Regions from separate parts of the Paenibacillus sp. J22P90 genome, predicted to be linked through region 2. Evidence: riboswitches for the same ligand, from Rfam matches in the RefSeq annotation. Region 2 holds a riboswitch; the other holds the start of a gene.
The links. A riboswitch is a leader RNA that binds a small molecule or an ion and turns the genes downstream of it on or off. The one in region 2 is predicted to bind FMN.
Positions count from the first base shown of each region.

Region 1: it holds a riboswitch for FMN, as region 2 does, so the genes downstream of both, AC58UX_RS26210 (DMT family transporter) here and ribD (bifunctional diaminohydroxyphosphoribosylaminopyrimidine deaminase/5-amino-6-(5-phosphoribosylamino)uracil reductase RibD) in region 2, are expected to answer to the same signal.

Region 1 is NZ_JCAUAY010000009.1:153,315-169,248, forward strand. Features, by position in the region: gene AC58UX_RS26160 (ATP-grasp domain-containing protein) at 1-883, opposite strand, end outside; gene AC58UX_RS26165 (HAD family hydrolase) at 880-1,713, opposite strand; gene AC58UX_RS26170 (cysteine protease StiP family protein) at 1,710-2,843, opposite strand; gene AC58UX_RS26175 (phosphoribosyltransferase family protein) at 2,816-4,231, opposite strand; gene AC58UX_RS26180 (HpcH/HpaI aldolase/citrate lyase family protein) at 4,176-5,279, opposite strand; gene AC58UX_RS26185 (TerC family protein) at 5,345-6,091, opposite strand; gene AC58UX_RS26190 (TerD family protein) at 6,311-6,892, opposite strand; gene AC58UX_RS26195 (TerD family protein) at 6,939-7,538, opposite strand; gene AC58UX_RS26200 (TrkH family potassium uptake protein) at 7,783-9,135, opposite strand; gene AC58UX_RS26205 (sugar phosphate isomerase/epimerase family protein) at 9,169-9,969, opposite strand; gene AC58UX_RS26210 (DMT family transporter) at 10,031-10,939, opposite strand; FMN riboswitch at 11,124-11,270, opposite strand; gene AC58UX_RS26215 (Ger(x)C family spore germination protein) at 11,324-12,448, opposite strand; gene AC58UX_RS26220 (GerAB/ArcD/ProY family transporter) at 12,445-13,557, opposite strand; gene AC58UX_RS26225 (spore germination protein) at 13,550-14,974, opposite strand; gene AC58UX_RS26230 (ATP-dependent DNA ligase) at 15,200-15,934, opposite strand, start outside.
Region 2 is NZ_JCAUAY010000007.1:189,037-204,970, reverse strand. Features, by position in the region: gene AC58UX_RS22880 (purine-nucleoside phosphorylase) at 1-741, shown strand, start outside; gene AC58UX_RS22875 (flagellar protein) at 897-1,346, shown strand; gene AC58UX_RS22870 (cupredoxin domain-containing protein) at 1,494-1,877, shown strand; gene AC58UX_RS22865 (pyrimidine-nucleoside phosphorylase) at 2,015-3,316, shown strand; gene AC58UX_RS22860 (D-alanyl-D-alanine carboxypeptidase family protein) at 3,482-4,657, shown strand; gene spoIIAA (anti-sigma F factor antagonist) at 4,799-5,152, shown strand; gene spoIIAB (anti-sigma F factor) at 5,149-5,595, shown strand; gene sigF (RNA polymerase sporulation sigma factor SigF) at 5,607-6,362, shown strand; gene AC58UX_RS22840 (DUF378 domain-containing protein) at 6,443-6,652, opposite strand; gene AC58UX_RS22835 (stage V sporulation protein AA) at 6,845-7,480, shown strand; gene AC58UX_RS22830 (stage V sporulation protein AB) at 7,486-7,899, shown strand; gene AC58UX_RS22825 (spore germination protein) at 7,971-9,590, shown strand; gene lysA (diaminopimelate decarboxylase) at 9,750-11,081, shown strand; gene AC58UX_RS22815 (peptidylprolyl isomerase) at 11,197-11,628, shown strand; gene AC58UX_RS22810 (hypothetical protein) at 11,755-12,900, shown strand; FMN riboswitch at 13,015-13,196, shown strand; gene ribD (bifunctional diaminohydroxyphosphoribosylaminopyrimidine deaminase/5-amino-6-(5-phosphoribosylamino)uracil reductase RibD) at 13,430-14,539, shown strand; gene ribE (riboflavin synthase) at 14,556-15,227, shown strand; gene AC58UX_RS22795 (bifunctional 3,4-dihydroxy-2-butanone-4-phosphate synthase/GTP cyclohydrolase II) at 15,243-15,934, shown strand, end outside.

The sequences.
Region 1 (15,934 bases), on a different contig from region 2:
CGGATAAGCCGCCTGACATTCTTGGGTTAATCTCCAACAACTTCGGAATACCGCGATTGTATTTGATTTGGATATTATAATTAAAAGGAATGCGGTACGTGGCAGCGACCTTATTGGCCAGCTCGATCAGCTCTGGAACTTCCTCTAACAGCCTCAAGCGTCCATCCGCTTTGCGACGTGGGACAGCAGCAAGCAGCTCACCGGAGGCAGAAGCCAAACAGTCAATGCTATATTCATAGCCTGTCAATAATTCCATAACCAGGACGTCATCAAAACGTTCCACGGTCGAAAAGTTCTGATACGCTTGCTCTTTTGTAAGATAAGGCATTACAGGTCCAAACATGTCGTTTAGCGCATTCCGTTTATTGCTAATAATCCGAAATCCATTGCCGCCTTCGCCATTGGTTGGCTTCATACAGACCCCGTGGCCGGCTGCTGTTAGCGACTCATGAGCCCCAAGAAACTGTTCCGCTGTGTTTACTACATGGTAATTAGGAATCTCTACGATATTCTGCGGGCGAATGCGCTCGTAAAACTTTTGCTTTTCCATGATGCTTTCCAGAAGCTCTAAGTCACGGCAAACGGTTACCTTCGTACCGATTTTTTCAAATTCGTCAATATGCTTGGCAATGGCGTACATATGCAGCCTTGGGATAAACACATCAATGCCATGCTGCTTGCAGAAGCCCAGCGCAAACTCCACATAATCATCATCCCCGAGCACAGGCTCTGTATCGGCAAAATCTGCTGATCTCAGCGCCATGTGGCTGCGGTTCGGGTGCGTCGCGTACATCTTGAACTGAACGCCATCCTCATTATTGCGGATATGATTCATATAATGATAAGCAACAGAAAACCAGCGGTTAAACCATACTTTTTTCATGTGGGCTCCTTTGCGAGCAACGATTTGTGCTCTTTATGTGTGGCATGTACGAATGACGTGATATCATCCGCTGCAAAAATACCTGATTCCTCCGTAAATCTGTATTTCCTGGACGGACCTGCCTGCTCTTGACGGAATAACTCGCCGTGCCCTGGGGCGATGGCATAATCTGCGACGTCTAGCAAGCTCTGATCCAGAAGCGAATCGCCGGAGGCAATAACTTTTCGTCCACCAAGAACCTGACGCAGGTGTGCGACTGCAGCACCTTTGCTCACAGCTTCTGGGACGATGTATACCTTCCTGCCTTGTACGGAGGTACGCCAGCCCATCCCCTGCAGCTGTACGCTGAGATCGGCGATAGCTTGCAGAGGCAAACGGTCGCGGTCGACGATATGAGAGTAAAACAGCTCATCACAGAAGCTTGAGCTGAGCAGCCAATCCTGCTGCAGCACCTCGTTCATTAGCGGCAGTACATCCTCTACTGGAGCGCTTGTCTCTCTAACGCGGGTTCTAACGAGATCGCGCCACTCCATATCCACTTTGCCATCGATCAGCATATTTCCCCCATTGCTCGTCACCGCATACTGGGGCTTCAACACTTGACTAATCAGATGGATTCGCTCATATTGTGCAATAGTTCGGGTTGTAACAGGTATGAAAATAAGTTCATTCATCAGCTCTTGCAAGCGTTGATAGGTACGTGAGGACATATACGATCTTACTTTTCCTTCGATCAACTCGGCGATCATAAGGCGCTCTCCCCAATGCGCAGCTCGATCAGCTGGCTGGGAGTAAATTAAGGTCTGATCTAAATCACTGGCATAAATCATTCCGCATCCCCTTTCACGGATTGTATGAGTCCGCAACACGAATATGTGAGGCCAGGATACACCTCAACTGGTACTCCACGTGCCTCTGCAAGCAGCAGGATATGCCGGATATGTGGATTATCCATGCGATCTACTAAGATGCGCCATGGGACTCTCCTAAGCAGTACACGAGTCGTTTCTCCAACTCCTGGCTTAATCAGATTGATATCTGCCATGTTGTACGCTGTCTGAATCGCTTCGATATCCCGCAAGCCATGCCAAGAAATGTCCGGTGGATGGGTCAAATGCTCCTGCGCAATCGCTTGAGCTTCCTCCGTCACTTTCTTGAAATAAGGCACGATCGTATCGATAAAATGATTAGACTGATCGTGATCTAGCCATTCTCTGTAATATTTTGATCCATGGAAATCATGCGGGCCGATCAGATCGTCGCGCAAGACCGTCCGGCTCATTAACCCTGATACCGTTGAGTTCAGACATGCGCTCGGAATGAGAAAGTCCTCACGGGTTCCGAACATATCCGTGCAATGTCCCGGATCAGCTAGAACGGCAAGATCATCGTCCAGGATGATCCCGTAATCTCTGGCCATTTTGCCGCAAGCCCCAGTAAGCACTTTACGAATTGCTCCCTTGCCTGTCCAGCCATCAATGAATTGCAGTCTTGCATCAGGATGCTTCTGCAGTATATACAAAAGAGCGTTTTCATCGATGCCCTTACCACGAATGATCGAAATACTATAATGGGGAAGATCTAAGCCATGACTGTCCTGGAGATATCGTTTAATCAAAATGCCGACAGGCGTCCCTGCTCGAGCTAAGGAAACGAGAACCGTGTTCGGCCCCTTCTTCCTGCGGATCATTTCGGCAACAGCACCTGCCGATACGGCTACTTTTTCAGCTGAAAGCTTCAGCGTTTCTTGGTACAGGTTCAAATAATCAGAAGATGGCAGATGCTCTTGCGGAAGCATTTCCGAATAGTGGGTGCCGGACTGAATCGCCCGCTCCCTTGCATCTAGTGCAACTTCCAGCTGAACCTCGCTGATATCTTTAAGCAAAAAAGTCACATCAGCCGGCGAATAGCTGCCCATCGGTTGAGGCTCGCCTATTGGTCTGGTTCGCCAAGCTTCCATACCTCAGCCTCCTCCCACTCGACGGTCTGAGGTGAAAAGAAGACGATATGTAAAGTGTGCAGCCCCTTTGTCTGGAGGATACGCAAAATCGGTTCCATCGCAGCTGGCGAGGCTTCTCTTTCCATAAACAAAAAGATCTCCTGATACATGCCGTACGGGATGTTATAGAAAAAGTGCATGACTTGTTCATCCTCTGGCGAAGGGAATGCATGTCCATATTTCACCGCATAGTCGTCTTGTTCAATGACATGTATCGGACTGCGTGTCGTCGACTGGTAAGACACCCCTGAACCCATCTCAGCCGCAATGCGCATCGGGATATACATAAACTCCCCTGTGCCCACGCAGAGCGTCTTAATCCCCGTACGAAGGCGTTTCAGCCGTTCAGCTGTTTGCATGATCGAATGATCCAATTGTCGGTTATTGGGTGGGGTAAGACCGAATCTTCCACTATGCTGCAAATAGGGACGGTTCCCAGCAAATGGCGCGTGTGCGAACAACTGATTCACATAGGCGATTTGCAGAAGCCCTGTACGTTCCTCTCGCTGAGGGTTAGGTGCTTGAAGTGACAAACTTTCACTAGAACCGAACACCTTCGTTTTCCCTTGAACCAATGAAATCACATGGATCGTAATGTTCAACTCCTGCTCCAGCTGAGTAAACTGCAGAATGTCTTCCTCTTTACGCCAATCGAGCAAGGCTAACACGTAGTAAACTTTCTTTGGATATTTTCCTTGCAGATCACGAATAATATTGAGTGACGTTTTACCAGTCGTAATCTCATCATCGACAAGAACGAGAATGTCCGGCTCGGCAAGTAGAGCCGGGTCGTCGGAGTATCCGTAGTGCGCCGTAGCATGCGAATGCTCTTCTTCGAACTGCAAGATGACAGGGGATTCCTCGATGATTTCCCGTGTCGTATGCAAATAATGACTTCCCTGTCCAAAAGCCTCATACACCGCATGGCCAATGGCCGTCGCTGTTTCCGCAAACCCGATAAACACGCTGGGCTGCTCAAGATCTATGCGCTCTGACATGATCGCCTTATAGGCGGATTCTGCTTTCTCAGGGTAAATGAGCCCCTCAATCGCGCGCAGCACTTTCTCTTCGGACTTCGTCCCTTGCAAAGCTTGCTGCAATAATAAAGCTAAAGTCGTCCCGCTCAACAATGACGTGTACGGATTCACCGGGATATGCTTGCCGAGCACCTTGCTCACGAACAAAAAGGATCGTTTCTTATTAATTCTCGCTGCCATCGCGAATAACGCATCCAGCGGGATTTCATGGGGATTGGAGGTCACGGTGACGAGAAGCTCCAAATCTCCAGCGATTTTATACGTACGCTCGGTCAGGTCGGATGAATAATGTATCAAAGGATTGTTGTTCATGCAGCACCCCGTATATTTGTGATCGCAAAAGAATACGTTTCGCCCAATTGAAATGGGGTTTAAATTCATTCATTTTGTTGCCGTAGGCACTCTTCAGCACCCCGAGATCCCCATGATGATTCATCAGAATACTTGTGGCATCCGTATATTCTTCATGCGTGACTGCATAGAGCGATTGAACCGGCTTAATATGAGTGGGATGAATGATGGTTTTGCCGATCATGCCATTTTCCTTATCCAGCATCACTTCATGAATGAGCCCTTTCACCCCGAAATACTCCCACACGGGTCCCGAGATTACGTTGCCAGCCTCCATGCGCCCAAATATATTAATAATATCGGCCACACAATCCCGAATAGGCGCAATGTCGTAGATGGTTCTATCTTGACTTCTTCTCAGCCCAAATAAGCTTGAAAAGTCTGTAGCACCAATCCGGATGTTCAAAACCAAATCTTTAAACTTCGTAATAATTTCATTAATCGCTAATAACGTAGAAGTGCGGCTTTCTTTATAAATAATCGAGGCAGATTCCAGAATCGGTAATCCGTACAAAGTCGGTGCGGTTTCCGATTTCTCATCATTGTAATTTTCTAAAATTTGAAAATAGGCCTCGCCATTTTCCACTGTAAATTTCGGGAACACGATGCCCGTTAACAGAGCGACATTATCCTCCAGCCTCTCCAGCACATAGTTCAGCTGATTAACACTTCTCACCCGAATGAATATCAGCGGCAAATTATCTTTGCTCACAATCCCAACATCCATCCAATGGGCAATCTGATTCATTTGTCCGATCAGTGATTCCTCCGCAGCATGCACTTCGTTATCCCCAACGGCATCCTCTAAATCAAGAACAACGGATACAAGGCCTTCAATTTTACCAAAAGCAATATCTTCAGCGAACGTACGACGGGTCGCTGGCATGTACAGAGCCGCGCCAACGGAATGAGCTAAAATGTCTTTGTGCGAATGATTATGGAAGGAATTCGGCGATAGGTAAAATAAAGCTTGCTCTTCATCCGCGGTTAAATAATTGAAATATCGCATGCCGATTCCTCCCTCTTTTTAAAACAAATCCCTCCATGACGGAGGGATTGTCCAAATAACTTATCTTATGAGCCTTTTACAGAACCAGACTTGTCCTTTTTGCGAAGCATACTAAGAATAATTGTTCCTCCGAACAAAGCAATGATGACGGAGAAGAAAATAACGTGAGAAACGTGGAAACCGAATGCACCTGCAATCATTTTAAGACCGATCACAATAATTAAAATAAACGCAGTTTTCTCCAATTCCGGTATCTTGTCAATGAGTTTCAAGAACACTTGCGCCACGCCTCTCATCATGAGGACGCCTAAAATACCGCCAAGGAATAATACCCACACCTTGTCACTCACACCGAATGCTGCAAGTACGCTATCCACACTAAATGCGATATCCATGATTTCTACTGCAAGCACGGTGCGCCAAAAGGAAAGACCTTTGTTCTGAACTTCGCCATCGCCGTCTCCATGCTTCTTCATGAACAAGTTGCTGTATGCGATCCAGAGAAGATACGCACCACCAAGCACTTTAATCCAGGTGATCTGAACTAAGAACGTACCTACACCAATCGCGATAAATCTAAATATGTAAGCACCAAGTAGACCGTAGAACAACGCTTTCTTCTGCTGTTCCTTCGGTAAGTGCTTGACCATCACGGCTAGAACGAGTGCATTATCTGCTGAGAGTAATCCCTCTAGAATAACGAGCGTTCCAATAATCCCCCAGTTTACGGGATCTGTGAGCGTACCTGAAAGTACCTCCCAGCTAAAGAAATTTAGAAAATTGTCTACGAAGCTTTGGAAAAAACCAGACATAAAAGCGGACCCCCTGTGTTTATTTGTTACTCATCATGATTTTTCCCCATCTATATCATTCTCCGAAAATACGAATTGTTTCCTCGGATCATTGATTTCCAATTCATAACGCAACAAAGCTGGTCAAGTAACACCATTTCTCGAGCCCGAATTGATACAGAAGAGTAGGGAAGGTGATGCTTAAGGAAGCACCACCCTATTTGAATACCACTTAAAATCTTAGGAAGTTTGCAAACCGTAATCGCGTGCCAAACCTGCTAGACCGTCTTTATATCCGCTGCCGATTGCGCTAAATTTCCACTCACCGCTATGACGGTAAAGCTCACCGATAACAACGCCTGTTTCAATGGAGAAGTCCTCGCCAAGATCGAAACGAATCAATTCTGCGCCTGAACCCTCGTTAAGCACACGTACGTATGCGTTGGAGACTTGTCCAAAGTTTTGCGCTCTTGCTTCTGCATCATGAATTGTAATACAGAAAGCAATTTTCTCTGTTTCAGCAGGTACAGCACTTAGATCAACGCTGATCACTTCATCATCGCCATCGCCTGCACCCGTGCGGTTGTCACCTTTATGTACGATGGAACCGTTTGAGTTTTGACGATTGTTGTAGAAAATAAAATCAGATTCATTTGCTACTTTACCAGCAGCATTCGCTGCAAAAATGGAAGCATCCAAATCGAAATCTTTCCCGCCATCATATTTGTTCGTATCCCAACCTAGACCAACGATTACTTTCGTCAAGCCTGGGTTTGTTTTTGTCAAATCAACTTTCTGACCTTTAGATAATGAAATTGACATGGAAAATACCTCTCTTTATATTAGATTTGGCTTTACAATTATGAGCTTATTGATATCTTTTAACCAATTGCCCAATGGTAGTATCCGTACTGCCTTCACCAATTGCGCTAAATTTCCATTCACCGCTATGTCGATAAATTTCACCAACAATAAGGGAGGACAAACCGGAATAGTTGTCAGTTAGATTAAACTTCACCAACTCTTGTTGATTAGAACCATTCAACACACGGATGTAAGCCGATTGAATAAGTCCAAAATCTTGCTTTCTATTCACACAGTCATAAATATTTACAACAAACACAATTTTGCTTACATCAGCGGGAACTTGTCCTAAATTAACGGAAACTGTCTCATCATCGCCATCGCCATCCCCCGTACGATTATCACCGGAGTGAACAACCGATCCGTCAGGACTTTGTAGATTAGCAAAATAAACCACATGCTTCGGATTCGTTATTTTTCCCTTTTCATCCAATAAAATCACGGAAGCGTCACAATCAATTTCGACTGCCGATTTCTTTGAGCCGAAGAACCCCTTTTTCTCAACAACTGCAGGATCCCAACCCAACCCAACCACAACTTTAGAAAGACCTGCGTTACCTTTTGTTAAATCGATCTTTTGACCTTTGACTAAACTGATTGTCAACGAGGTCACCTCCCTTCGCTTACCTGTTTTAGTGAACTCCCTTATCTGATACGCATGAAATTCAATCACGTTTCACTTTCCTGGGTAAATTATTTGTGAATTCGACTGCAGCAGTCAAAATCCCCCAGATTTCAAAAGAAAAACAGCCACAGAAAGCTCCTAGGCTGCGTCTTCGTTTTATTATAACATTCTACAACATTTGGTATGCATAAAATTTCCATTATGTCTTTACAGTACTTGCTGCTCACCCGATAATGAGCTTTTCTTCCGGGTACCGGATCAGTGGTTTCTTTTTCCCATTGGTAAATAACGAGTAGAAAAGGAACAGCCCGATACGTCCGATGAACATGAGCACGATAAGTGTGATTTTACTAACGCTGCCTAGATCTGCCGTGATGCCGGTAGATAACCCGCACGTACCGAATGCCGAGGCAACCTCAAACAGAATGGCGGATACGCCATAACGGTTCGGCTCTGCGACCAGCAGCATGAAAATCCCCCCCAGGAGCAGTGCAATGCCAGTAAGGAAAAACACAAAGCTTTTGAGCGAATCCTCTTGGCTAATCATCCGGCCAAATACCTTCGGCTCCTTCTCGCCGCGCGAATAAGCAATAAGTGCCATTACAATTACGGCTACAGTTGTTGTTCGAACACCGCCACCCATACTGGATGGGCTTGCCCCAATAAACATCAGAATCGATACCATCAACAAGCTCGCCTCTGTAATGGTGGTCATATCAATGGTTGTCAGGCCCGCGCTGCGAGAGGTGACGGATATCATGAGTGAACTGAGAATTTTCCCGTGCCAGCTCATACCTGCGAGCGCATGTGTCCGCTCTGTCAAATAGAAGCTGATCGTGCCGAACAGCAGCAGCACCGAAGTCGTGACGAGCGTCAACTTGGTAAATAGGGAGAATCGGAAGTTCTTTTTTCGTCCACCCGCTAAATACTCTCGTAGTTCAGCCAAAACTGGAAATCCAATTCCACCCAGCACAATTAAAAACATGGTAAGGATCTGCACGAAATAGTCCTCGGAATAGTCGAGAAGCGAGTTGCCAAACAGATCGAAACCAGCATTTGTAAAAGCCGAAATCGTATGGAACATGCCAAAGTACAAAGCGCTCCAAATGGACCCGTATTCCCCGGAAAAATAGAAGTACAAACCAAAAGCAAGTGTGCTGCTTGCCTCAAGGATCAGCGTAAAGCCCAGTACTAGCTGCATTAACTGGACCAATCCCGATAGATTGTTGCGATTCTGGTCAATCATAATCATTTTGCGCTGCAGCAGTCCGATCTCCTGTCTGAACAACAGCCAATAGAAGCTTCCCAGCGTCATAACGCCAATGCCACCGAATTGAAAAGCAACGATGAGTACACCCGTGCCAAAGCCACTTAGCGTATCATTGATGCCTACCGTCGTCAGACCCGTCACGCTAACAGCGCTAACGGACGTAAAGAGGGCGTCCACAAAGGAGATTGTGGCGCCCTTTTCTAAACTGACGGGTAGTTTAAGTAAGACCGCAATGAGAAGTATTCCAATGATATAGGCGCTAACGATAAGTCTAGATGCCGGCATTTTCTGAATTCTTTTTAACATAATGTATACCTTCAACTGAGAGTAGTAAGATGATTAGTTACTCTTATATTGTCCCTCGAAATGTTTTCCCATCCAAAGGCAAACTTGCCATAAATCTGCAACAGGCTGGTTGGTGAAAGGCAACGTATGCAAATAGCCCGGTGGACCAAACTCTGGGGTAAAAGTAAGCGTCGTGCGACCTTGCTCCTGATGCGCTTGCACGATACTATCCCACCAGCTCAAATGCCGCTGCAATTCATGCGCGTATTCTGGCGCTCTTGGATCTGGTACTTGCGGGCCTTGTGCGTAACCTACGCGGCCGTGAATATGTTGCACACGCGAGAACGATTTGCGAAGGTTCTCCTCTTGAGACTCCAGCGTAGTCTCCGTCACACAACACCAATGGCTATAATCTGCTGTTAATTTGATCTCAGGTACCGCATCAAGCAGTCTGCCGGTTTCCCAAGGGTTAAACAACGTGCGCCCGCGGTGAGTCTCATGTCCAATCGCGATCCCATAATGCTTCTCAATTTCAGCAGATTCCCGATAGAAGGCCACTTGCTCTTCAAATGGCATGGAATCCTTACCGCTATGTGAGGTAATGCTGGTCGGTTGAAAGGTAACCGCACGTGCCACTTGCTCACGAAAGGAAGCAATATGATCAGGCCCAGCGGTAAATACCATGGCTATATACTCCAGTTGATATTCTTCTAACAACTTCCGGAACTTATCTTCATCGGCGAGTGTCGGCATCGGTGCCTCGATCCCCACATACCCCGCTCCAGCAATTCGTTCAAACTGAGATTCTAATGAACCTTCCATGCCCCACAACGCTTTAAATAATTTGATTTCCATCCTAAAGTGGCCTCCTCATCACTATCAATGAGTCAAGCTTAATGCATCTTACATTATTTGACTAGTGCAAATTTTTAACCTTATTTTGCTTACTCATCAACCACAGCGTCAACCAAATAAGTATAAAGCCAACTAGCTGGCCTAGCGTTAACTTTTGACCAAATACAAGCCAATTCACACAAACACCTACTGCTGGAAAAGCAAGTTCCGCTAGCGTTGCGAAGAACGCTTTGGTAGAAGATAAACCTTTATAGTACAACAGCATGCTGAGCAATCCTGGGAAAAAGGCTTGGAACAGCAGGTTTACCGCGATGATCGCCAGCTCACTGCTTGAACCGTTCAGCTGCCAATGGTCGCCACTTACCAGTAGAATCACCGTCAGTAAGGGAAGTGCCAGCAAGAAACGCAGCGATGTGACGATGGGGAAATTCAAGTTTTGGGAAAGCAGGAACTTCCCCATGACCGTTGAACCGCCCCATAAAACAGCAGCCAATATAGAAAACAAGCAGCTTATCGTACCGAGATCCTTCAAGCCCATGCCCGGCAAACCAAAGCCAAAGGTTAATAAATAAGTGCCTAGCAGTGCCACGACGATATAGGTGGAAAATTGGGATGGCAAAGTCTCTTTAAGCAAAATACGAGCCAATATGATGGCGAATAATGGTTGTAATTTCTGCAGAAGCAGGATCGCATTGGCGCTGCCATGAGAGAAAGCCGCAGTGAATAAGATGGTCGCAATCGCCGAGCCTCCCCACGAGATGAAGAGCAGCGCGCCAATAACGGCAACGCTTAGTTTACCTGCTAACGTGCGGCGAAACTTCCACAGTACAGGTAATGCGTAAATGGCCAGCAGCACATGCTCGATGAATACAATTTGCGCCGAGGTAAAGCTTTTCAATAACAAGATACGAAATAGCGGGTCTAATCCCCACAAGGTGGCCCCTAGCGCTACATACCAAATCCCGCTTATGCCTCCCGTTCGTGATGATTGGGAAGTCGCCTCCTTACGGCCAAACTTAACGACATTTTCCAATTCAAAAACCTCCTAAGAATGTTTTGAATTGAACCTTCATGAAGAAATAATGCCCCCGCTCCAAGTGGGCGGGGGCATTAGCAAACAGACCTGCTAAATTGTCGAAATTTAACAAGCTGCTCTTCACCTTCTCTCATCCGGACTATACCGTCGGCCTTGGAGTTTCACCAAGTCAGTCCCAACCATCGCTGGTCGGGAGTCGCGGGCTTAGATACACACGGGTATCCTCACCGCCGGTAGGGAATTGCACCCTGCCCCGAAGGTTCATATTCGAATAAATGTATACTATCAGGTTACAGTTTGATTGGCAACCATTTATATTCATTGAATCTGCCCCAATCTCACAATTCGCATATCCACATTGACATCATACGTTGCCGTTTTATACATCTCATGCCATACATCACTTGAGAGATTCGAGTGGTACACCTGACTCCGGTAAACTTCTCCAAATCCGACCGGGTCCGAGTTTAGAGCCGTTAATTTCTGTAATAAAGTTTGAATTTGCGCTTCAGATTGTTTATTCATTTGCTTTTGCAGAGCTTGAATAACTTCAGCTTGTCCGAGATCAAACTGTGCAGACGTTTCTGTCAGCATGCCCTTTAATTTAATATCCACCTGAAATTTAAGCGGGTCTTGGCTGATCAACTTTTTCTTACTGTCACTGGCTATTTTCTCAACGACTACTCGCACGGTTTTATCTTTGACATTCTTCGCGATGTCTCCCATTTGATTCGTGTCCAAGGACAATTCAATATTCCCCGCTTTGTAGCGATCCCGTATCGTCTTGAGGAAAAAAGCCTCATTCGGGTCGATGGTACCGACCATTTTATCACCACTGAATACAGCCACATCTTTCAGCTCTACGACATCGCCTTTTCTTTGCAGAAGCGGTACCATAGGATCTGCCGTAGAATACAAGGATGAAAGGAATTCATGAAGGGTGCCTGACGCCATCTGTTCATCCATAATATTCTGGTGGATATTGTCTACAATAAAGGTTCCTACATCTGGGAACTGCGGATATTTATGCTTTAATAATTCTTCTGTACTGTCTTTACTGACAGCCATGTAAACCGTACTGGCTATGGAAGCATCTCGAAATAAGGTATCTACTATTGGCAGAAGTCCTGCTTGAGCAAGTTTTGTATCATATATCGCCACCCGCAGTTGACCGGACACGACCTTCTTATTCGATTTGCGGTTGGCAGCCACTCGAGCTCCTTTACTTGTAAGCCCCTCAGCGGTGATGGTCATGATCGTGGATTTGGAATTTGGATCGATCTGATGGATCACATAGGTAGAATTAATTTTATTCCCTTCCCCATGGTCATACCCGACGGCAATCGCCATGCCCAATTTCTCCAACACATTCTTCTCTAAACGTAAGCTGGTAGCCATTACGAATACGATTAACACAAAGAAAATGAGATTGATTTTTTTCATGTCATCACCTCTGGTTGTCTCCTGTTCTTCTGTCTCCACAAATGAAAATGGACCATGCCGAACAAAATTACAGGATACACATAAACAATATAGACCGCCCATTTTGCAAAAAAGTCATTGATATGATCCATCTGAATCCGGGAATCTATGAAAGAGCAAATGATCCAGACTACGCACATGAATATGTACAACCAGTATTTTTGCTTCCAGGAAAATGTACGTTTGAGTCCTTTCGTCGCGGCCCAGCTATACATGAGCAGATTTGGAATAATCACTAACAGCCACAAACTAACACCGATATACTCAAACCGTTCTAAGAACGGAAATTTAATAATCTTCAGCATGGTAAAAGTAGCCCAATCCGTCTTCAGGAGCTCACCTCCACTAAAGAACACGATAGAAACAAACATGACGGCTGTGTATACAAAGGTGACACTCATAATACCTATCTGGGTATAACGTTGGACTTTCGACTTATCTTTGGCATAGGCATAAATAAAATAGATAATTTCAAACCCCGCCATCGTTAAAGACATGGAAAGCACCCCTTTACTCAGATGCTTTAGATCTGTTTCTAGTATGGGTAGTACACCCGTCCATTCCGCATAAATTAAAGGGAAGTAAAGAAGAACAACAAGCCAAACCGTTAGAAGCACAAACATAACACAAGCGCCTACAATCGTGCGTAAGCCCCCACTTACACCATAATACACGACACTGGCAATCAATAATGAAAGCTGCCATTGTGGGGCGTTGGGAAATAACCAGACCTGAATCATTTCAACGTAATTGCGCAACACAATAATGGTGGCAGCTAAGAAATACAAGATATAGATCATATTCGCGACATTGCCTATCCATTTTCCATAGACCAGCAAATGTATATCATAAAGATCCTTATTTTCGAATTTCGCCAACGTTCTAATCATCAGCCAGACCACGACCTGTGTTAGTAAACCCGCAATCAGCGCCGCAATCCAAGCATCTTGACCAGCCAAACCAAACACAACCCTTTGGTAGCCAGGAAGCCCTACCCCCACTTGAGCATCATGAATAATAAACATGAGTAAAAAAGAACTATACATATACGTTTGTTGTGTTTTACTCATCGATATCCTTGTTTCCCTTCGGGTTAATCTCCCCCGTATTAGCGAACACGGATCGTTTCGGGGCCAGTTTGTAAGGGACTCTTATGAGGCCGTCTCGTTTGTTTTTATTTTCAATGGCATACGGAGGGTAAAAATAAGGTTGTCCCAGACTGGATTGTCGCAGCAAATGTAAAATTAATAAAGCGATGCTTAACGCGATACCAAAGCCGCCCATGATACCCGCGGATAGGATGATTGGAAACCGAACAATTCGAATTGCATTCGCCATAGCAAATACCGGTGTTGTGAATGAGGATAAGGCGCTTAATGCCACGATGATGATTAAAATATTGCTGGTGAAACCGGCTTGTACCGCGGCCTGCCCGATGACAATACCACCAACGATACCCATCGTTTGACCTACCTTGGACGGCAGTCTTGCACCCGCTTCACTTAAGAGCTGAATGATCATTTCCAACATTAGCGCTTCTACGAGTGGAGGAAAAGGTACTCTAGCACGCGATTGGGCAAGGGGGACAAGAAATGCCTGTGGAATAATTTCGTAATGGTAAGTAAGTGCAGCCACATATATGGCCGTAGCAAATAAGGAGATGGCAATTCCTACAATTCGCAAACTCCGGAAAAACAACCCCGTAGCCCATCTAAAGTAATAATCTTCAATCGATTTGAAAAAATCAAAAAAAGTAGTTGGGCATACGATGACCTGTGGACTGCCGCTAACTGTAATCACAACCTTCCCCTCTAAAAGGGGAAATATTGCCCGATCCACTCTTTCTGTGGTAATCATTTGCGGAAAAAAAGAACCTGGATTATCTTCCAGCCATTGCGCTAAAATCGTGGCATCCAATATCGCTTCAAGATGTAACGCATCAATCGAGTTATAAATATGAGTAACCATTTCTAAATCGGCACGATTTTTCAAATAAATGATACGAATGCTTGATTGGGTATTCTCCCCCATATTCATGGCAATTTCGCATAAATCAGGGTTCGGCAAATATTGTTGAATAAGCGCAACATTGGTTGCCATATTTTCCGTAAAAGCAATTTGTGGACCTAGAATCTGACTCTCATTTTCCGGCTTCGTTAAGGCTCGTTCTCTGCGTTTCGTGGTGTTAGCCAGAATGCCACACGGATACCCATGGATGTGGATATACGTCCAGCCTTGCAGGATATACTGCTGCATATGGTACCACTGATCGTCATGTAGCAGCTGACCTATGGGGAGTAAATGAACCAGCTTCTCAGGGGAAGGCTGCGCTTCTATTGCGATTAATCGATTGAGAATTTCTTGGAGGACAAGTTCTGAGTCAACCAAATTATTGAGATAAAATACGCCATACGTCACTTGATTGGTCAATTCTTTACTTACGAAATCTGGAAACATGCGAAATGTCTCTTTGAACTGTGTGTTCATTTGGGTCAAATCCGCTACAAAATTAAAGGAGGAAGTTTCCTTCGGGTTTGGCTGCTTGAATGTGGGTTTCGATTTGAAAAACAAAGTTTTTATGGAAAACATGGACGTACTCACCATAATCCTGTCGTTTCGATTGTATGACTATTCTGCGCGGGATCCGTGTAGATTATGTAAAAAAAGACCGAAGTCACCCAGTCTTCCCCTGGTGATTCAGCCTTTTTCTTGTTAGATAACGAATTCCAAAAATTCCGGTGAACGCAGTCTCCCGCTTTGGGTCCAGCTTCTCGTCTTAACCCTTGCCATGATGCGCGGCTCCATATAAGCAAAATTCTTGTCTTCCTTGAAGACAAGGCGTTTCTGCACGCTTTCTATCGCTTTTTGGTGGATAGGAGATACACCTGATTCAACAATGCCAACAGGAAGCTTGGATCCATCGGCTGCATCAATCGAAGCCAGCAAAGCAAAATTATTTTTCCTAAAGCCAGAAATATACACATCTGCATACGTCCAATTAATAACCTTTTGCCATTGGATGGAGCGTTGATTACTATGATATGTGGAATTCTCTTTAATAGATTTAATAATAATGCCCTCTAGTCCTCTCCCACGGATCTGTTCATAATAGTCAATGGCGTTCCCCTCAAACATGTCAATCTTTTTATAGCTCTCATTTTCAGTAAAAGCCTGTTCCAACAGCTCTTTACGCTTCAACAAGCTTAGACCCGTAACGTCAATTCCTTTGTATCGCAAAATGTCAAAAGCACAAAAAACCACAGGTTTCTTATTTTTCTTAGATAAAAACCTCGCGGACATCGCTTCAAAGTCAGGCTTTCCTTGATCATCCAGTACAACCAATTCACCATCTAGTATCGTGCCTTCGGCAACAGGACAATTAAATAACTCAGGAAACTTATGTGTAATTAAATCATTATGTCTCGTATATACATGCAATTTATCCAT
Region 2 (15,934 bases):
GCGAATCAGGTGGAGCAGCCCATTGCCATTGATTATAGTGAAGTGCCGCATTTTGCCGTGTCCACAGTAGCTGGCCATGAAGGGCGGTTTGTTATCGGTACGCTGGAAGGGAAACAAGTTATCGTCATGCAGGGACGTTCTCATTATTATGAGGGCTACGATATGAAAAAGGTTGTATTCCCTGTCTATGTGATGAAGGCTATTGGGGTTCAAACGGTTGTCATGACGAACGCGGCAGGCGGTATGAATCGTTCTTTCCAAGCCGGTGATTTGATGCTTATTAGTGATCACCTCAATATGACTGGGGATAACCCGCTGATTGGGCCGAACCACGCGGAGCTGGGGGTTCGTTTTCCGGATATGTCGGAAGCGTACAGCCGTGACTATCGCGCGCTTGCTCGTGAGTTAGCGGCATCGGTTGTAGGGGAGGACGGAGTTCCTCTCAAGCTGCAGGAAGGCGTGTATGCCGGAATTACAGGGCCAACCTACTGTACCCCTGCTGAGCTTACCATGCTAGCGCGTATTGGCGGAGATGCGATTGGCATGTCAACGGTCGGTGAAGTGATCGCTGCGCGTCATGCAGGACTTAAAGTGCTTGGTATTTCTTGTATTACGGATATGGCCGTCGGCGAGGAACTCGAGCCTTTGACACATGAGCAGGTTGTGGCTGTAGCGAATCGCACGAAGCCAAAATTTATTGCCTTAGTCAAAGCATTCGTTCGTGAAGTGCAATTGGGATAAATTGTAACGGGTTATCCGTGAAATATGCGGCTTTTCAGCGCCTTAAGACCTATTCAACATCTAGGACACATGATAGAATATAGTTAATTAGAACTATATTCGAAGGTGATCTGCCTATGAGAGATTGCCTATCCCATACAAGGATGTGTTGGAGCATGTCAGTCCCAGGGCTTACGGTGGCGAATTGTCCGCGATGCGGAAAAGTGTTTCAGAAAAATTTGCGCAATCAATGCACGGCATGCAGTACCAATATTTATGATCAATTGAGAAATTGCCTGGATTATCTGCGCAGAAACTATCGCTCCACGAATGAGCAAGTATGCGATGCGACAGGTGTATCCATTTTACAATTACAAGTTTGGATGAAGGAAGGCAAGCTGCAGCTCGCCGATTATCCAAATCTGAATTATCAATGCGCGTCATGTGCAGAGCCCATTCGTCAACATAAGCTGTGTGTGGCTTGCAGTACGCGGATTAGCCGTGATATTAGACAGCTCAAAGAGACGGGGTCCGTTCAAGTCACGAAACAGCCTGTGCAGCCAACGGTGAAACCGCAAGGCGAGTCACGCGGCTTTCAAATTGGTGATCGGTGGAATCGCGTGTAATTTGCATGGGAATGGGCAATAGTAAGATGGAGTTCAGTTCACAATTCTGTCACGAAATAGTCAAAGATTTGCCACGTACTAGATATGGGATTATTCTCTGATGTTAGGTAGAATAGATGAAGTGAACACACGATGAGGGGGATATGCATGCAAAAGTGGATTTTCTTTGTACTATTTATACTTGCGGGCGCATTGGGGCTGGGAGTCCTCTTTCAAGATATTTCTGACCGCCAAGAGGCGCAGGAAGCTGAGGCTGCCGCTGGTAAAATGCAACAGTTGAAATTAGTTGCTTCTAACTGGCAGTTTGATGTACCGGAATACACAATCAAAAAAGGTGAGCCTACAAAGGTATCGTTATCTTTGAAAGAAGGCGTACATGCCGTTGAAATCGTTGGGTTGGATATTAAACTCGACAAAGAAAACCCTTCTAAGGAAATTACGTTTGACAAACCGGGTACATATGAAATTGATTGTGTTCTTCCTTGTGGCGAAGGACATGCTAAAATGAAATCCAAACTAATTGTACAGTAATCTCTATAGAAGGCAGATGAAAGGGAGCTTAACGGCTCCCTTTTTTCTTTTGTGCCAATGTGATGTAAAATGTTTATATTAAAGAGTTGATGCTAACGAAGTCAGTTTTCTGACGAAAACTTTAAGGAGGTATGTTCATGAGAATGGTGGATCTGATCCATAAGAAGCGTGTTGGTGACGCATTAACCGAACAAGAAATAGAATACATCATTACTGAATATACCGCGGGTCATGTGCCTGATTATCAAATGTCAGCCTTCTTGATGGCTGCATTCTTGAACGGAATGACGGATGAAGAAACGTCGTTTCTTACATTAGCGATGGCAAACTCAGGTGAGATGATTGACTTATCTGCGATTGCCGGTGTGAAAGTGGATAAACATTCAACTGGCGGCGTAGGGGATAAGGTTAGTCTGATCGTCGGGCCCGTTGTTGCCTCACTCGGAATTCCTGTTGCCAAAATGTCCGGAAGAGGGCTTGGGCATACAGGCGGTACGTTAGACAAACTGGAGTCTATTCCAGGTTTCCAAATTGAGTTGTCGAAGGAAGCCTTTATTGAAGCGGTAAACACCAATAAAATTGCGATTGTCGGTCAAAGTGGTAACTTGGCTCCCGCAGATAAGAAAATTTATGCTTTGCGTGATGTTACGGCAACGGTGGATTCCATTCCGCTGATTGCCAGTTCTATCATGAGCAAGAAAATTGCCTCGGGTGCTGAAGCGATTGTGCTGGATGTGAAAATAGGCTCTGGCGCGTTCATGAAAACGGTGGAAGATGCTAGAGTTCTTGCACGGACTATGGTGGATATCGGAACCCGTTTGAATCGGAAAACCATAGCGATGATTACCGACATGGATCAGCCGCTGGGCCGCGAAATCGGTAACGCGAATGAAATTCGTGAATCGATAGATGTACTTCGTGGTACGGGTGACAGAGATTTAACCGAAGTCGCGATTTCTGTTGCGGCGTATATGTCCGTCTTAGGAAAGGTGTTTAACACCTTTGAAGAGGCGCAGGAGGCTGTCCGTGACATCATTATGAATGGGAAGGCGTTGGAAACGTTCAAACGTTTTATAGCCAGTCAGGGCGGCGACGCACGTATCGTTGACCAGCCTGAGCTTCTGCCGACGGCTGCTTATCAGATCGAGGTAACTGCGAAAGAAGCGGGTTTCATTAACGAAATTCAAGCGGAAAACATCGGAATTGCAGCCATGCTGCTTGGTGCAGGACGGGCAAAGAAGGAAGATTTAATTGATTACGCGGTCGGTTTGACGTTAAATAAGAAAATTGGCGATGCGGTACAAGTAGGAGAATCTATCTGTACGATTCATGCGAATCGCCGGGATGTGGAAGAAGTCGACGCGATGATTGTAGATGCTTACAAGATTACATTGACGAAGCCAGCTCCAAAACAATTAATCTATGATGTTATTGAATAGGTTTTGAGTGAAAAAGCACTTTCCTAAGGGAGGGTGCTTTTTCTTTCGCGATTTTCTACCTACATGGAATAATTTAGAGGGAAATCGTCAACACTGATTAGCAGTCATTCATGCTGCAAAATGCCAAACTTTCACTTCATACATCACAGGAGGGGTACAATTGCTATGCGAAAAAAAGGGCTAATCAGTTTCATTTGTTTACAACTAAGTGTGATGCTGTTCCTGCCGGCGCTTTATGCTGCGGAAACCAAGGTTCAGCCGGTGGATCTAACACCGAATGCCCAATCAGCTGTTCTGATGGATGCGGATACGGGAACGGTGATCGTGGAAAAAAATAAAGACGCCAAGCTTCCGCCAGCGAGTATTACGAAAATCATGACGATGCTGCTCATTATGGAAGCCATCGACAAAGGCGCCATTAAAATGGATGAAAAAGTCAGCGTTAGCGAATATGCAGCCTCAATGGGAGGTTCGCAAATTTTCCTAGAGCCTGGCGAACAAATGACGGTTCAAGAAATGTTGAAGGGCATTGCCATGGCTTCTGGGAACGATGCCTCTGTGGCGATGGCCGAGAAAATTGCGGGCTCGGAAGAGAATTTTGTGGCCATGATGAATGAACGAGCAGGGCAATTAGGGATGAAAAATACCCATTTCTCCAACTGTAATGGACTGCCTGTAGCGAATCATTATACAACGGCGAATGATATCGCAATCATGTCTCGTGAGCTGTTGAAACACGAGGGCATTACGAATTTTACAGGCGCTTATCAAGATTACTTACGGAAAGATTCTCCGAAGCCATTCTGGCTTGTGAATACGAATAAACTAGTCCGCTTCTATAGCGGAGCTGATGGTTTGAAAACGGGCTATACTAGCGAAGCCAAGTTCTGTCTATCCGCTACAGCCAAACGTGATAATTTACGGGTCGTGGCAGTCGTGCTTGGGGAACCGAACACCAAAACGCGGAATGCCGAAGTGACGAAGCTATTTGATTACGCTTTTGCCCAATATACGAATTACTCTTTGTTCAAAACCGGCGATAGCTTAGGTGAATTTAGAATTAATAAAGGTCAAGTATCGACGGTACCTTTAGTGGCGAAGCAAAACTATAGTATTTTAATGAAAAAAGGAACAGACACGGCAAATATCCGACATGAATTGCAGCTTGATCCAAGCCTCAGAGCTCCCGTTAGCTTAGGCCAGCCGATCGGTAAGATCATGGTCTATAACGGTGATAATGTGCTTGCCGAATACCCTCTGGAGTCTCCGCTAGCTGTGGATAAAGCGTCTTGGTGGAAGCTGTTTAAACGGACGACGTCGCAGCTTTTTACCACGGATTAATGGTGGAAAACAGCGAATTGAGAACGAATAAATCGTAGAATTTAGCTACTTTTAGCGGTTTTCTTCTAGTTTTGTCGGGGGGCAGGAATTACCAGCTCAGTTGTAGAAACTACTGTTCATGACCTGAAGGGAGTGAACATATTGGGCCTGCAAATTGAGTTTGAGCAAGGCAGAAGAGCGCTGATTGTTAGATTGAAGGGCGAGCTTGACCATCATGCAGCAGATAGTGTGAAGGCGAGGATGGAGGAAGCGATTGCGAAGGAGCAGACGCTCCACCTGATTCTTAGTTTGAAGGACCTCTCCTTCATGGATAGCTCGGGTCTCGGCGTTATTCTTGGCCGTTATAAGCAAATCACAAGCAAAGGCGGCAAAATGGTCGTCTGTGACGTGTCACCAGCCGTATATCGTTTGTTCGAGCTTTCGGGTATGTTCAAGATCGTATCGATTCAGGATAACGAACGTAATGCAATGTCCAGTCTGGAGGTTGCTTTATGAGTGAACGTAACTTTATGACACTGCAATTTGCCAGTCGCTCTGAGAATGAAGCCTTTGCGCGTGTAGCCGTAGCTGCATTCGTATCGCAATTAGATCCCACTTTAGATGAATTGACGGATATCAAAACGGTTGTGTCTGAAGCCGTGACGAATTCGATTATACATGGCTATAACAATAAAACGGATGGTGTCATTACCATTTCAGCTGAGATTGATGATGATACTATTCGTTTAACAATTGAGGATAAAGGCGAAGGTATTGCTGATTTAGAGCAAGCCAAAGAGCCATTGTACACATCGAAACCAGAGCTTGAACGCTCAGGTATGGGGTTTACAATTATGGAAAATTTCATGGACGAAGTGGAAGTTGTGACAGCCGTCGGAGTCGGAACGAAAATAAACATGTTGAAGCGAATTGAATCTAAAAAAGCTTTATACAATTAGGGGTAGGATCTATGGATGTTGATCTGAAGCATGCTTCTCATAGTTATTTAGACGATTCGGAAGTCAAACGGTTAATCGCCTTAAGCCAATCCGGAGATGGACTCGCTAGAGAAACACTTGTCAGCTGCAATATCCGTTTGGTGTGGTCCGTGGTTCAACGCTTTCTGAACCGTGGTTACGAAGCCGAAGACTTGTTCCAGATCGGATGCATCGGGCTGCTGAAGTCCGTTGATAAATTCGATCTCTCGTATGATGTAAAATTCTCAACTTATGCGGTACCGATGATTATTGGAGAAATCCAGCGGTTTCTGCGTGATGATGGGACGCTTAAGGTAAGCCGCTCACTCAAGGAGCTCGCGAACAAGATTCGCAAGACGAAGGATGAGCTGTCCAAGCGATTGGGAAGGCTGCCAACGATTAAAGAGGTTGCCGAGGAGCTAATGATTACGCCGGAGGAGGTTGTATTCGCGCAAGAGGCGAATAAACCACTCTCATCGATTCATGAGACCGTGTTTGAGAACGACGGAGATCCGATCACGCTGATGGACCAAATTTCGGATGAATCCGGAGAGAAATGGTTCGAGAAGCTGGCTTTGAATGAAGCGATTGGGACACTCTCTGAACGCGAACGGCTCATTGTCTATCTCCGCTATTTCCGAGACCAGACACAGTCGGAGGTTGCGAGCAGACTGGGTATTTCCCAAGTCCAAGTGTCGCGATTGGAAAAGAAGATATTGCAATCGATTAAAGATCAGATTGCACAATAATAGGTCAAAGCCTGAATAAACCGTGCTCCTAGGGGAGGACGGTTTTTCGGCGCGTACGCGTAGCTGATCTTGCGTTTAGTCTATCGAACCGAATAGCGGTCGAAAGAATAAAATCTCACGCAGTATACCCCGCATAAGCCTACTAAGGTATATACGATACGACTTAACCCTGAAGATTCACGATGTGAATCTCCCCCAAGCAGAGCAGAAACTAAATCCCATTCAAAAAGCCCAACTAGAAGCCAATTCAGCGCACCAATGATGACGAGTGTTAACGCGAATTTTGCCATGTTATCACCTTCTTTATATGGAATAAGTGATCCGTATTCCTTATTTAACATGCCTTGCCAAGTCAGACTTTATTCATGGAGAAATTACCAAATCTCGACTTGTTTATGCCAAGGTAATATTTTGCATACTACACCTATACATGGATGCTTGCAGGCAGATAAGACAGTGCTAAGCTCTGAGAGGGGTGAACCATGGTCCAGGTAGGTGGTAACAAATATTTGTACATTCGACTGCGCCGAAAAGCTCGTGTTCGCAAAGGGCATATCGTGCGACTGCACCATATTGCACAGCTATTTGTGGAACCCGAATACGAACAAGCCCTGAACGAATTGGTCATTCATCAGCCTCAGCATGAGGATGGGAATCGCGTGCTTATCGATATGCTTTTAATCATTCGCAAAGTGAAGAAGCTGTACCCAGAGCTGCAGGTTGAACATTTCGGAGAACCGCATGTGCTGCTCGAAATATACACCGATAATAAAAAAGCAAGTCCGTTGCTGATCGGTGTTGTTTGGCTGTTGTTATTCATTGGGTCAGGGCTGGCCATTATGAATTTTCATGCCGATGTCTCTATGCTAACGGTTCATCAGCGAATTTATGAATTGATGACGGGGAAAAAGGTGGATCATCCGCTCATTTTGCAAATTCCCTATTCAATCGGTATTGGAGTAGGCATGGTGCTTTTCTTCAACCACTTATTCAAAAAGAAATTCAACGAAGAGCCAAGCCCATTGGAAGTTGAGATGTTTATGTATCAAGAAAATATTAATCATTATGTGATTACAGAAGAGTACTCGAAAATCCATGAAGAAGGCGACGCGAAGTGATAACGCTGTTTGGGGAGGCATTCCTTGCCGCATTTATCGGCCTAGCGAGCGGGATCACGGTTGGCAGCGGCATGGTCGCTTTTTTGGTGGTGCTGGATATCATTCCTAGACTAGCGCAAATCACAAAATCATTCTCCAAAATCCGTGCATATGAAGCAGCAGTCGTACTTGGCTCCTTGGCGTTTACATGGGTGGATTTCAGTGATTTGCATATGCATTTGTTCCCATTGGGAGCCGCTTTTTTTGGCTTATTTGCTGGTTGCTTCGTCGGTTTGCTTGCCGCGGCACTGACAGAAATTGTGAATGTGCTGCCGATATTGGCGAAGCGGGTAGGAATGGATTCCTATCGGATCGTGCTGTTAATGGCTATGATATTCGGCAAAGTCATTGGCTCCTTATTTGAATGGTTATTTTATTAACGGGTGAATGAAGGAGGCGCTACCCATTGAAATTTATTGTTAGAAATGGTCAAGACAGTGACGAGGAAAAAATGCAAGAAGTGCAAGAAGTGCAAGGAGAAGTAGATAAAGAAGCACAAGGAAATGAGAATAAGGCTAGTCAAGAAGAAAAGCTAGCTATCGATGAGGATGGCAATTTATCTGTCTATAATCCGATTACGAACATGACGCCGGAAGAAAAAGCGCTAAAGATTCAAGAAGATATTCCGAAAAATCTGCACGATGTGCAGCGTGTATTGGAAGAACGGGTTGGCTTGAATCGAAGCTTCGATCTTGTTCTTAGAGAGATGGTATTCGGCTCCAAACGCGTCGGCATTTTTTATTGCAATGGCTTTGCCAAAGATACGGTGCTGACGGATATTATCACGCGGCTTACATATGCGGATAGGGAAGATGTTGCACATCATACCTTGCAAGCGTTCATAGAAAAGCTCATCCCTCACATCCAAGTGAAACATTATAGTAAAATGTCTGAGATTGTTGGACAAGTGTTAATGGGCGGGACCGCCTTCTTTATCGAAGGTGAAACTCAGGCCATCGCCATTGATGTGAAGAGTTATCCGATTCGCTCCATCGGTGAACCAGATCTGGAACGCGTTGTACGAGGCTCGCGAGATGGTTTTGTAGAAACGTTGCTAATGAATGTGACGCTCGTTAGACGCCGCATTCGTGATGAGCGATTTAAGCTTGAAATTATGCAAATTGGTAAACGAACCAAAACGGATGTCTGTATCGGATATATTAACGACATTGCAGATGCGACACTTGTCCAAGATATTAAAGATAAAATGGAACAAGTCGAGATCGATGGTCTGCCATTAGGTGAGAAACAGTTAGAGGAAATGATTGTAAATAAGGGTTGGAATCCTTATCCGATGGTTCGCTACTCGGAACGTCCTGATGTGGTATCTGCTCATTTACTGGAAGGTCATGTTTGCGTATTTGTGGATACCTCACCGAGCGTGATGATTTTGCCAACGACCTTTTTCCATCATGTGCAGCATGCGGAGGAATATCGGAATACCCCGTTTATCGGCACCTATTTGAGGTGGGTTCGTTTTGCAGGTATCATGATGTCGATCTTCCTGCTGCCGCTATGGTATCTCATGGTGATGGAGCCTTCCTTAAAGCCAGCAGGCTTAGAATTCCTTGGACCGCAGAAAGAAGGGACTTTATCGCTGTTGCTTCAGTTCCTGATTGCTGATGTCGGGATCGATCTGATGCGGATGGCCGCCGTTCATACCCCGACACCACTCGCAACTGCGATGGGCTTAGTGGCCGCCATTCTGGTCGGAGACATAGCCGTGAAGACAGGGCTCTTCATCAATGAAGTGATCCTGTACCTAGCCCTTGCGTCGATTGGGATGTTCGCTACACCGAGCTATGAGTTAGGTTTGGCAAATAGAATCGTGAGGTTAGCGTTATTAATTACTGTTTCGATTTTTGGTGTTCCCGGCTTTGTGATAGGCTCCACGCTCTGGCTGATCTTGCTGGCTTCGAAGAAATCGTATGACGCACCCTATATGTGGCCGTTTATTCCCTTTAATGCCAAGAGCTTTTTCTCCATTTTGCTCCGCCGTCCTGTATTAGCTAGCAAAACTAGGCTTAGCATTACAAAGCCGATTGACGGTACAAGACAACCTAAATCATAGTATGAAAATGGGCTGGAAACTTCCTGCCCATTTTTGTTTGATCTAGGCGCATGTATTGTCAAATATGCGTGCACTATGGTACTTTTATTAGTATGTGTGCGACCTCTTTAGCGGCATTTGGCATAGGGAAGGTTGGAGTGGAGAGGGGAAAATATAGCTATGTATTTACATGGTACCAGTAAAATAAATGACCAAGGCCACCTCGAAATTGGCGGTGTGGATACAACTCAGTTGGTTGCCGAATATGGCACACCTCTCTATGTATTTGATGAGGCGCTTGTGCGTCAGCGTTGCCGTGAATTCGTAGATGCTTTCGGGCAATCTGGATTAAAGTTTCAAGTGGCTTATGCAAGCAAAGCATTCTGCGTCATGGCAATGTGCCGAATTGTCGAAGAAGAAGGCATGTCTCTGGACGTAGTTTCCGATGGGGAGCTGTATACTGCGCTGCAAGCAGGATTCCCGGCAGAACGTATCCATTTCCATGGCAACAACAAAACCATTTCCGAAATGGAAATGGCCATCGACGCCAAAATTGGCTGTTTCGTTGTAGATAACTTTATCGAGCTTCAAATGTTAAATGCCATTGCGGCTGAGAAACGCCAAAAAGTGAAAATTTTGCTGCGGATTACGCCAGGTGTTGAGGCGCATACGCATGAATATATTTCAACAGGGCAAACCGATTCTAAATTCGGCTTCGATCTTGGGAATGGATCAGCATTCCGTGCGATTCAGGAGGCTTCGCAGCTTTCTAATCTTGAACTGTTAGGCATTCATTCGCATATTGGTTCGCAGATTTTTGAAGTTGAAGGATTCCGTATGGCAGCAGAGAAAATGGCTGAATTTGCTATCCATGTTCGGACAGAATTGGCTGTTACGTTCAAGGTCATTAATCTTGGCGGGGGCTTCGGAATTCGTTATGTGAGTGAAGATACCCCGCTTCCTGTCGCTGTCTATGTAAAGGCGATTACGGATGCGATCAAAACGAACTTCGGCAGCAACGGTTATCCGTTGCCGGAAATTTGGGTTGAGCCAGGCCGCAGCATCGTTGGGGATGCAGGGACTACGCTTTACACAGTCGGCACAACGAAGGATATTCCGGGCGTGCGCAAATATGTTGCGGTGGACGGCGGCATGACGGACAATCCGCGTCCAGCTCTTTACGAAGCTGTGTACGAAGCGGGTCTAGCTAACCGCGCAACGGAACAACCAGCTGAGATTGTTTCCATTGCCGGCAAATGCTGTGAAAGCGGCGATATGCTGATCTGGGACGTGAACCTGCCGAAAGTAGCTGCAGGAGATATTCTAGCTGTTTCGAGTACAGGTGCCTACAATTACTCGATGGCTAGCAACTACAACCGTATTCGCAGACCAGGCGTTGTTTTCGTCAAAGACGGGCAAAGCGACCTCGTCGTGAAACGCGAATCCTTTGATCAAATCGTAGGCAATGATGTCATTCCTGCGAGAATGAAACAAGTAACGAAGACGGTATAATCGCTTTATGTGAAACGGCAGGAGGCACCTAGATACCTAGGGTTTCTCCTGCTGTTTGTGTAATGCCCTCATTCATAGTAAAATAAGATATATTTTCCTAAAGGAGTGGACCACAATGGCCAAACAAGCAAAAATTAAACTAGCAGGTGGCGGCGAAGTTGTCATCGATCTTTTCGAGAAAGATGCACCTAACACTGTCGCTAACTTTGAAAAACTAGCAAACTCCGGTTTCTACAACGGACTTGTTTTTCACCGCGTAATTCCAGGATTCGTAGCACAAGGTGGTTGCCCAACAGGAACAGGAACTGGCGGCCCTGGCTACCAAATCAACTGTGAAATCAACCCTAACAAACATGAGCGCGGCTCCCTAGCGATGGCTCATGCTGGTCGTAACACTGGTGGAAGCCAATTCTACATCGCATACCAACCGCAACCGCATTTGGACGGTGGACATACGGTTTTCGGTAAAGTTTCCAAAGGTATGGAACTTGTTGATGCTTTCAAAGGCAGAGACTTGATGGAAAAAGTGGAAGTTGTAGAAGTTTAATTAAAAATGGATGAAACTGCTCAGACTTAGGTCTGAGCAGTTTTTTTGTTTTCAGAACCTATCGTTCAGGTTTAGCGTCAATTTGTTATTAGGATGAGTGAAGGGTGATGTTCGTTGACTAAGGGTTTGAAAATCGTTTTAGGAGCAGGTTTATTAATCTCTGTTTTTTGTGCTTTGACTGTGTCCGAAGGAGTGAGGAAATCCGCAGATGTAGCAATGAAAGTAGCTGCTGAAGAAACGATAGTATCAAGGCGATTAACGGAGCAGCTTGATCTAGAGCTCAGTAAGTTAAATGAACCCGTGAACGATATGACGAAATGGTTGCAGAAGTTGGTGTTGCCTTACGATACCGAGAAAGAGCGGTTAAATGTGATCCACACAGATCTGGATCAGGATGGGGTTTCGAATGAATGGGTTGTTGTGCTATACGAGGACATGCTGGATAAGCAAACAGGTGCGGTGCTGCAGCGCAAATCCTATGGGGTTGTAATTGTTTGGAAGGACGGTAAGTTTACAGAGCAAAGTTTGAATTTTAGTAATCAAAATTTTGGCCGAACTAAGATCATGGGAATTCAGGATCTGACAGGTGATAGTAAACTAGAGATTATATGGGTATCTACAAACAGTGGTGCTCATACGACTTTTTTCACCTATAACGTATCCGCATGGTTGGATAGAAAGCTTGTAACATATGAAGGTTCAGCCGTAGTAGCGAGTGTATCGAAAGCAGAAATTCGCGATGGGAAGCTGCTGCTGTCAGGAGGGTTAATCGATTCTGTTGGAGCAGGACCTTGGCAGCAGGAATTCACCGAGACGTATTTGATTAGAGAGAATACACTTGTTAGAACCCAGAGAGTCTATACACAATCACCTACCCCGTATCACAAGCTTATCAGTGGATTGTGGGCTGAATCGCTCGGTTACAGGGAACAGGCGTTACGAGATTATACGGAAGCTGCTGACATGCAGGGGACTTCCTACAAGGAGTATGCTTTTATTTTTGACGGCGAATGGGTAGAAGGCGGGAAAAATGCCGAGAGGGGAGCTGAGTTCGAACGAATCGTTAAGCGATTTTCACAGCTTCGGAAGGAGCGTTTAACTAGAGTGTCGCAAGGAATGGATCCGCTAAATGCATGTGTCGCAGCCAAAAAGAAAACAGGCTACGATGCGGCTTGGTTGCCTTATCTGAATGCTCCGGCTGGGTATGCGAATCCCCGTTGGGAGGAAGAGGCGATTTGTTCGGATATAATCAATTCCAACAATTCCGACTAATTTTATCAGAAAAAATGAAAAAAGACCTTGCAATTTTCATGCGTGAGTGATAAATTTTTGTGTAACAAAGAAATTAGTAGCTAATGCTAGTTATTACTTCTTGTTTATAGTATGCAAAACCTTCGGGGCGTGGTGAAATTCCACACCGGCGGTGATTCGCAAAGCATGTACATGTATATGGTTGCGATCAGTCCGTGACCCGTTGTGAAGCTAGCGGTACCTGACAACAGCTTCGCTACGGTTGACCTGGTGTAATTCCGGGACCGACAGTATAGTCTGGATGGGAGAAGGAAAATGCGAATCTCAATTCGCTAGCATGCTTGTTCATTTTTTCACATTAACAAAAATTCGGCAGGTCTGTCTTCAAAGGCAACTTCGTCGGTGTTGTTTGATTTGATCAAAAATGCGACAAGCGTAATAGCTGATGTTTATTCGTGTTATCTAAACAATCTCTGGCCCCCATCCGAAAGCGGAAGGGGCTTTTTTGCATTAGATTTTGAGGACTGGATTTGGAAGGCGGGGATCATCCATGCAAGTGCTGAACGACGAAGCGTATATGAGACTTGCACTTCAGATGGCGGAGAGTGCGCTCGGACAAACCGGCATTAATCCGGTTGTAGGGTGTGTGCTCGTCAAAGAGGGCCGCATTGTCGGCATGGGCGCACATCTGAAACGCGGACATGGGCATGCGGAGGTTTTGGCTTTGCAGATGGCGGGCGAGGAAGCGAAGGGCAGCACAGCTTATGTTACGTTGGAGCCCTGCAGCCACTATGGCAAAACGCCGCCCTGCAGCGATCGCCTCATCGAAGCGGGTGTGACTCGAGTTGTTGTGGCAACGACAGATCCGAATCCTTTGGTGGCGGGCACTGGGATTGCCAAGCTGCGCGCACACGGATTGGATGTCAGCGTTGGCTTGCTAGGTGAAGCTTCGGCGAAGCTGAACGAAGCCTTCAACAAATTCATCGTCACACGCATGCCTTTTGTGACGATGAAGACCGCGAGCACCCTCGACGGTCGCATCGCTTCCAAAACCGGCGACAGCAAGTGGATTACATCCCCCGCGTCGCGTGCCTTTGTCCACACCCTGCGCCACCGGCATCAGGGTATCCTCGTCGGCGTGCAGACCGTCATCGCCGACGATCCGCTTTTGAGCACGCGCGGCGACGTACCGGCTGTGCAGCCGGTACGCATCATCGCGGACTCGCAGCTGCGAGTCCCGCTCGGCGCCCGCGTGCTCACGGAGCAGGATCGTCAGCCGACGATCCTGCTCGCGAGCGCCCAGGCGCCCGCAGAGCGCCGTGCCGCGCTGGAAGCGCGCGGCATCACGGTCCTCACCTGCGGGGACGGCCCGCAGGTGGACCTGACGCTCGCCATGCAGCAGCTCGGCGAGCGCGAGATCGGCTCCATCCTCCTCGAGGGTGGAGGGCGGTTGAATGGCGCCATGCTGGAGCGGCGCCTGATTGATAAGCTGGTGCTGATGTTTGCGCCGAAAATTATCGGCGGGGGCAACGCAGCACCTGTAAACATCCACTTCGACGGCTATGCGAAGATGGATGATGCCATTACGCTCGACCGACTACAAGTCGAGCAATTCGGGCCGGATGTCTGCATCACCGGCTATCCGATGTATAAGAGCTAGAGAATGGAGGAGTGGCATGTTTACCGGCATTGTTGAAGAAATCGGCCACATGCGCCGCATTCATAGTGGAGGGCAAGCCATGGTGCTTACCATTGGCGCCAAAAAAATACTAGAAGATGTCCATCTGGGGGACAGTATTGCCGTTAACGGCGTTTGTCTCACCGTCATTTCGTATGATAGTGATTCTTTTTCCGTTGATGTGATGCCTGAAACGTATCGGAAGACGAACCTGCGCAAGCTTCAATCCGGTACGCGCGTGAATCTAGAGCGGGCTATGGCGGCGAATGGCCGCTTTGGCGGGCATATTGTGCAAGGTCACGTGGATACAACAGCCACGATACTTTCACGGACACCTGAAGAGAATGCGGTTGTTTACCGATTCGAACCGGATAATCCATACATTTTTCGCTATATTATCCCTGGTGGCTCGATTACGATTGATGGGATCAGCTTAACGGTTGTAGATGTCACAGAACACGATGTTTCCGTATCGATTATCCCGCATACCCTTGCACAGACAGTTCTCCACGATAAAAAACCAGGAGACACCGTCAACATCGAATGCGACGTACTTGGCAAATATATCGAGCGACTGCTCAAATTTGGTCCGGCTGAATCTTCCCATCGCGGGGAAACGAAGAAAAGTACGCTGACTGCCAGCTTTTTAGCAGATAACGGCTTTATGTAGTTAGGAGAGGTGTATATGACACAACCCATTCGATTTAATACGATTGAAGAGGCCCTCACGGATCTGAAATTAGGGAAAGTAATTATTGTCGTTGACGATGAAGATCGTGAAAACGAAGGGGATTTTATAGCCCTTGCGGATAAAACAACACCCGAAGTGATTAACTTCATGATCAAAGAAGGTCGTGGCCTAGTCTGCACGCCGATTACGGAAGATAGAGCAAGAGAACTGGATCTGCCTCCGATGGTGGCGCGCAACACCGATTACCATGGAACAGCATTTACAGTTTCTGTTGATCATACCGATACAAGCACTGGGATTTCAGCGCATGAGCGTTCCAGAACGATTCAAGGCTTGATCGACCCGTCAACGAAACCGCAGGACTTCCGTCGACCAGGTCATATATTCCCTTTGATCGCTAAAAAAGGCGGAGTACTTCGCAGAGCAGGCCATACAGAAGCTGCGATTGATCTTGCGATTCTTTGTGACTCGTATCCAGCAGGCGTCATTTGTGAAGTTATCAAAGAAGATGGTACAATGGCACGCGTACCTGACCTGATGGAAATTGCTGCGAAGCATGAGCTTAGTATCATTACGATTCAAGACTTGATTCAATATCGGAATCAACAAGAGAATCTAGTGAAGCGTGAGGTCGAGGTGGATTTGCCAACCGATTTTGGCACATTCAAAGCGATTGCTTATACGAA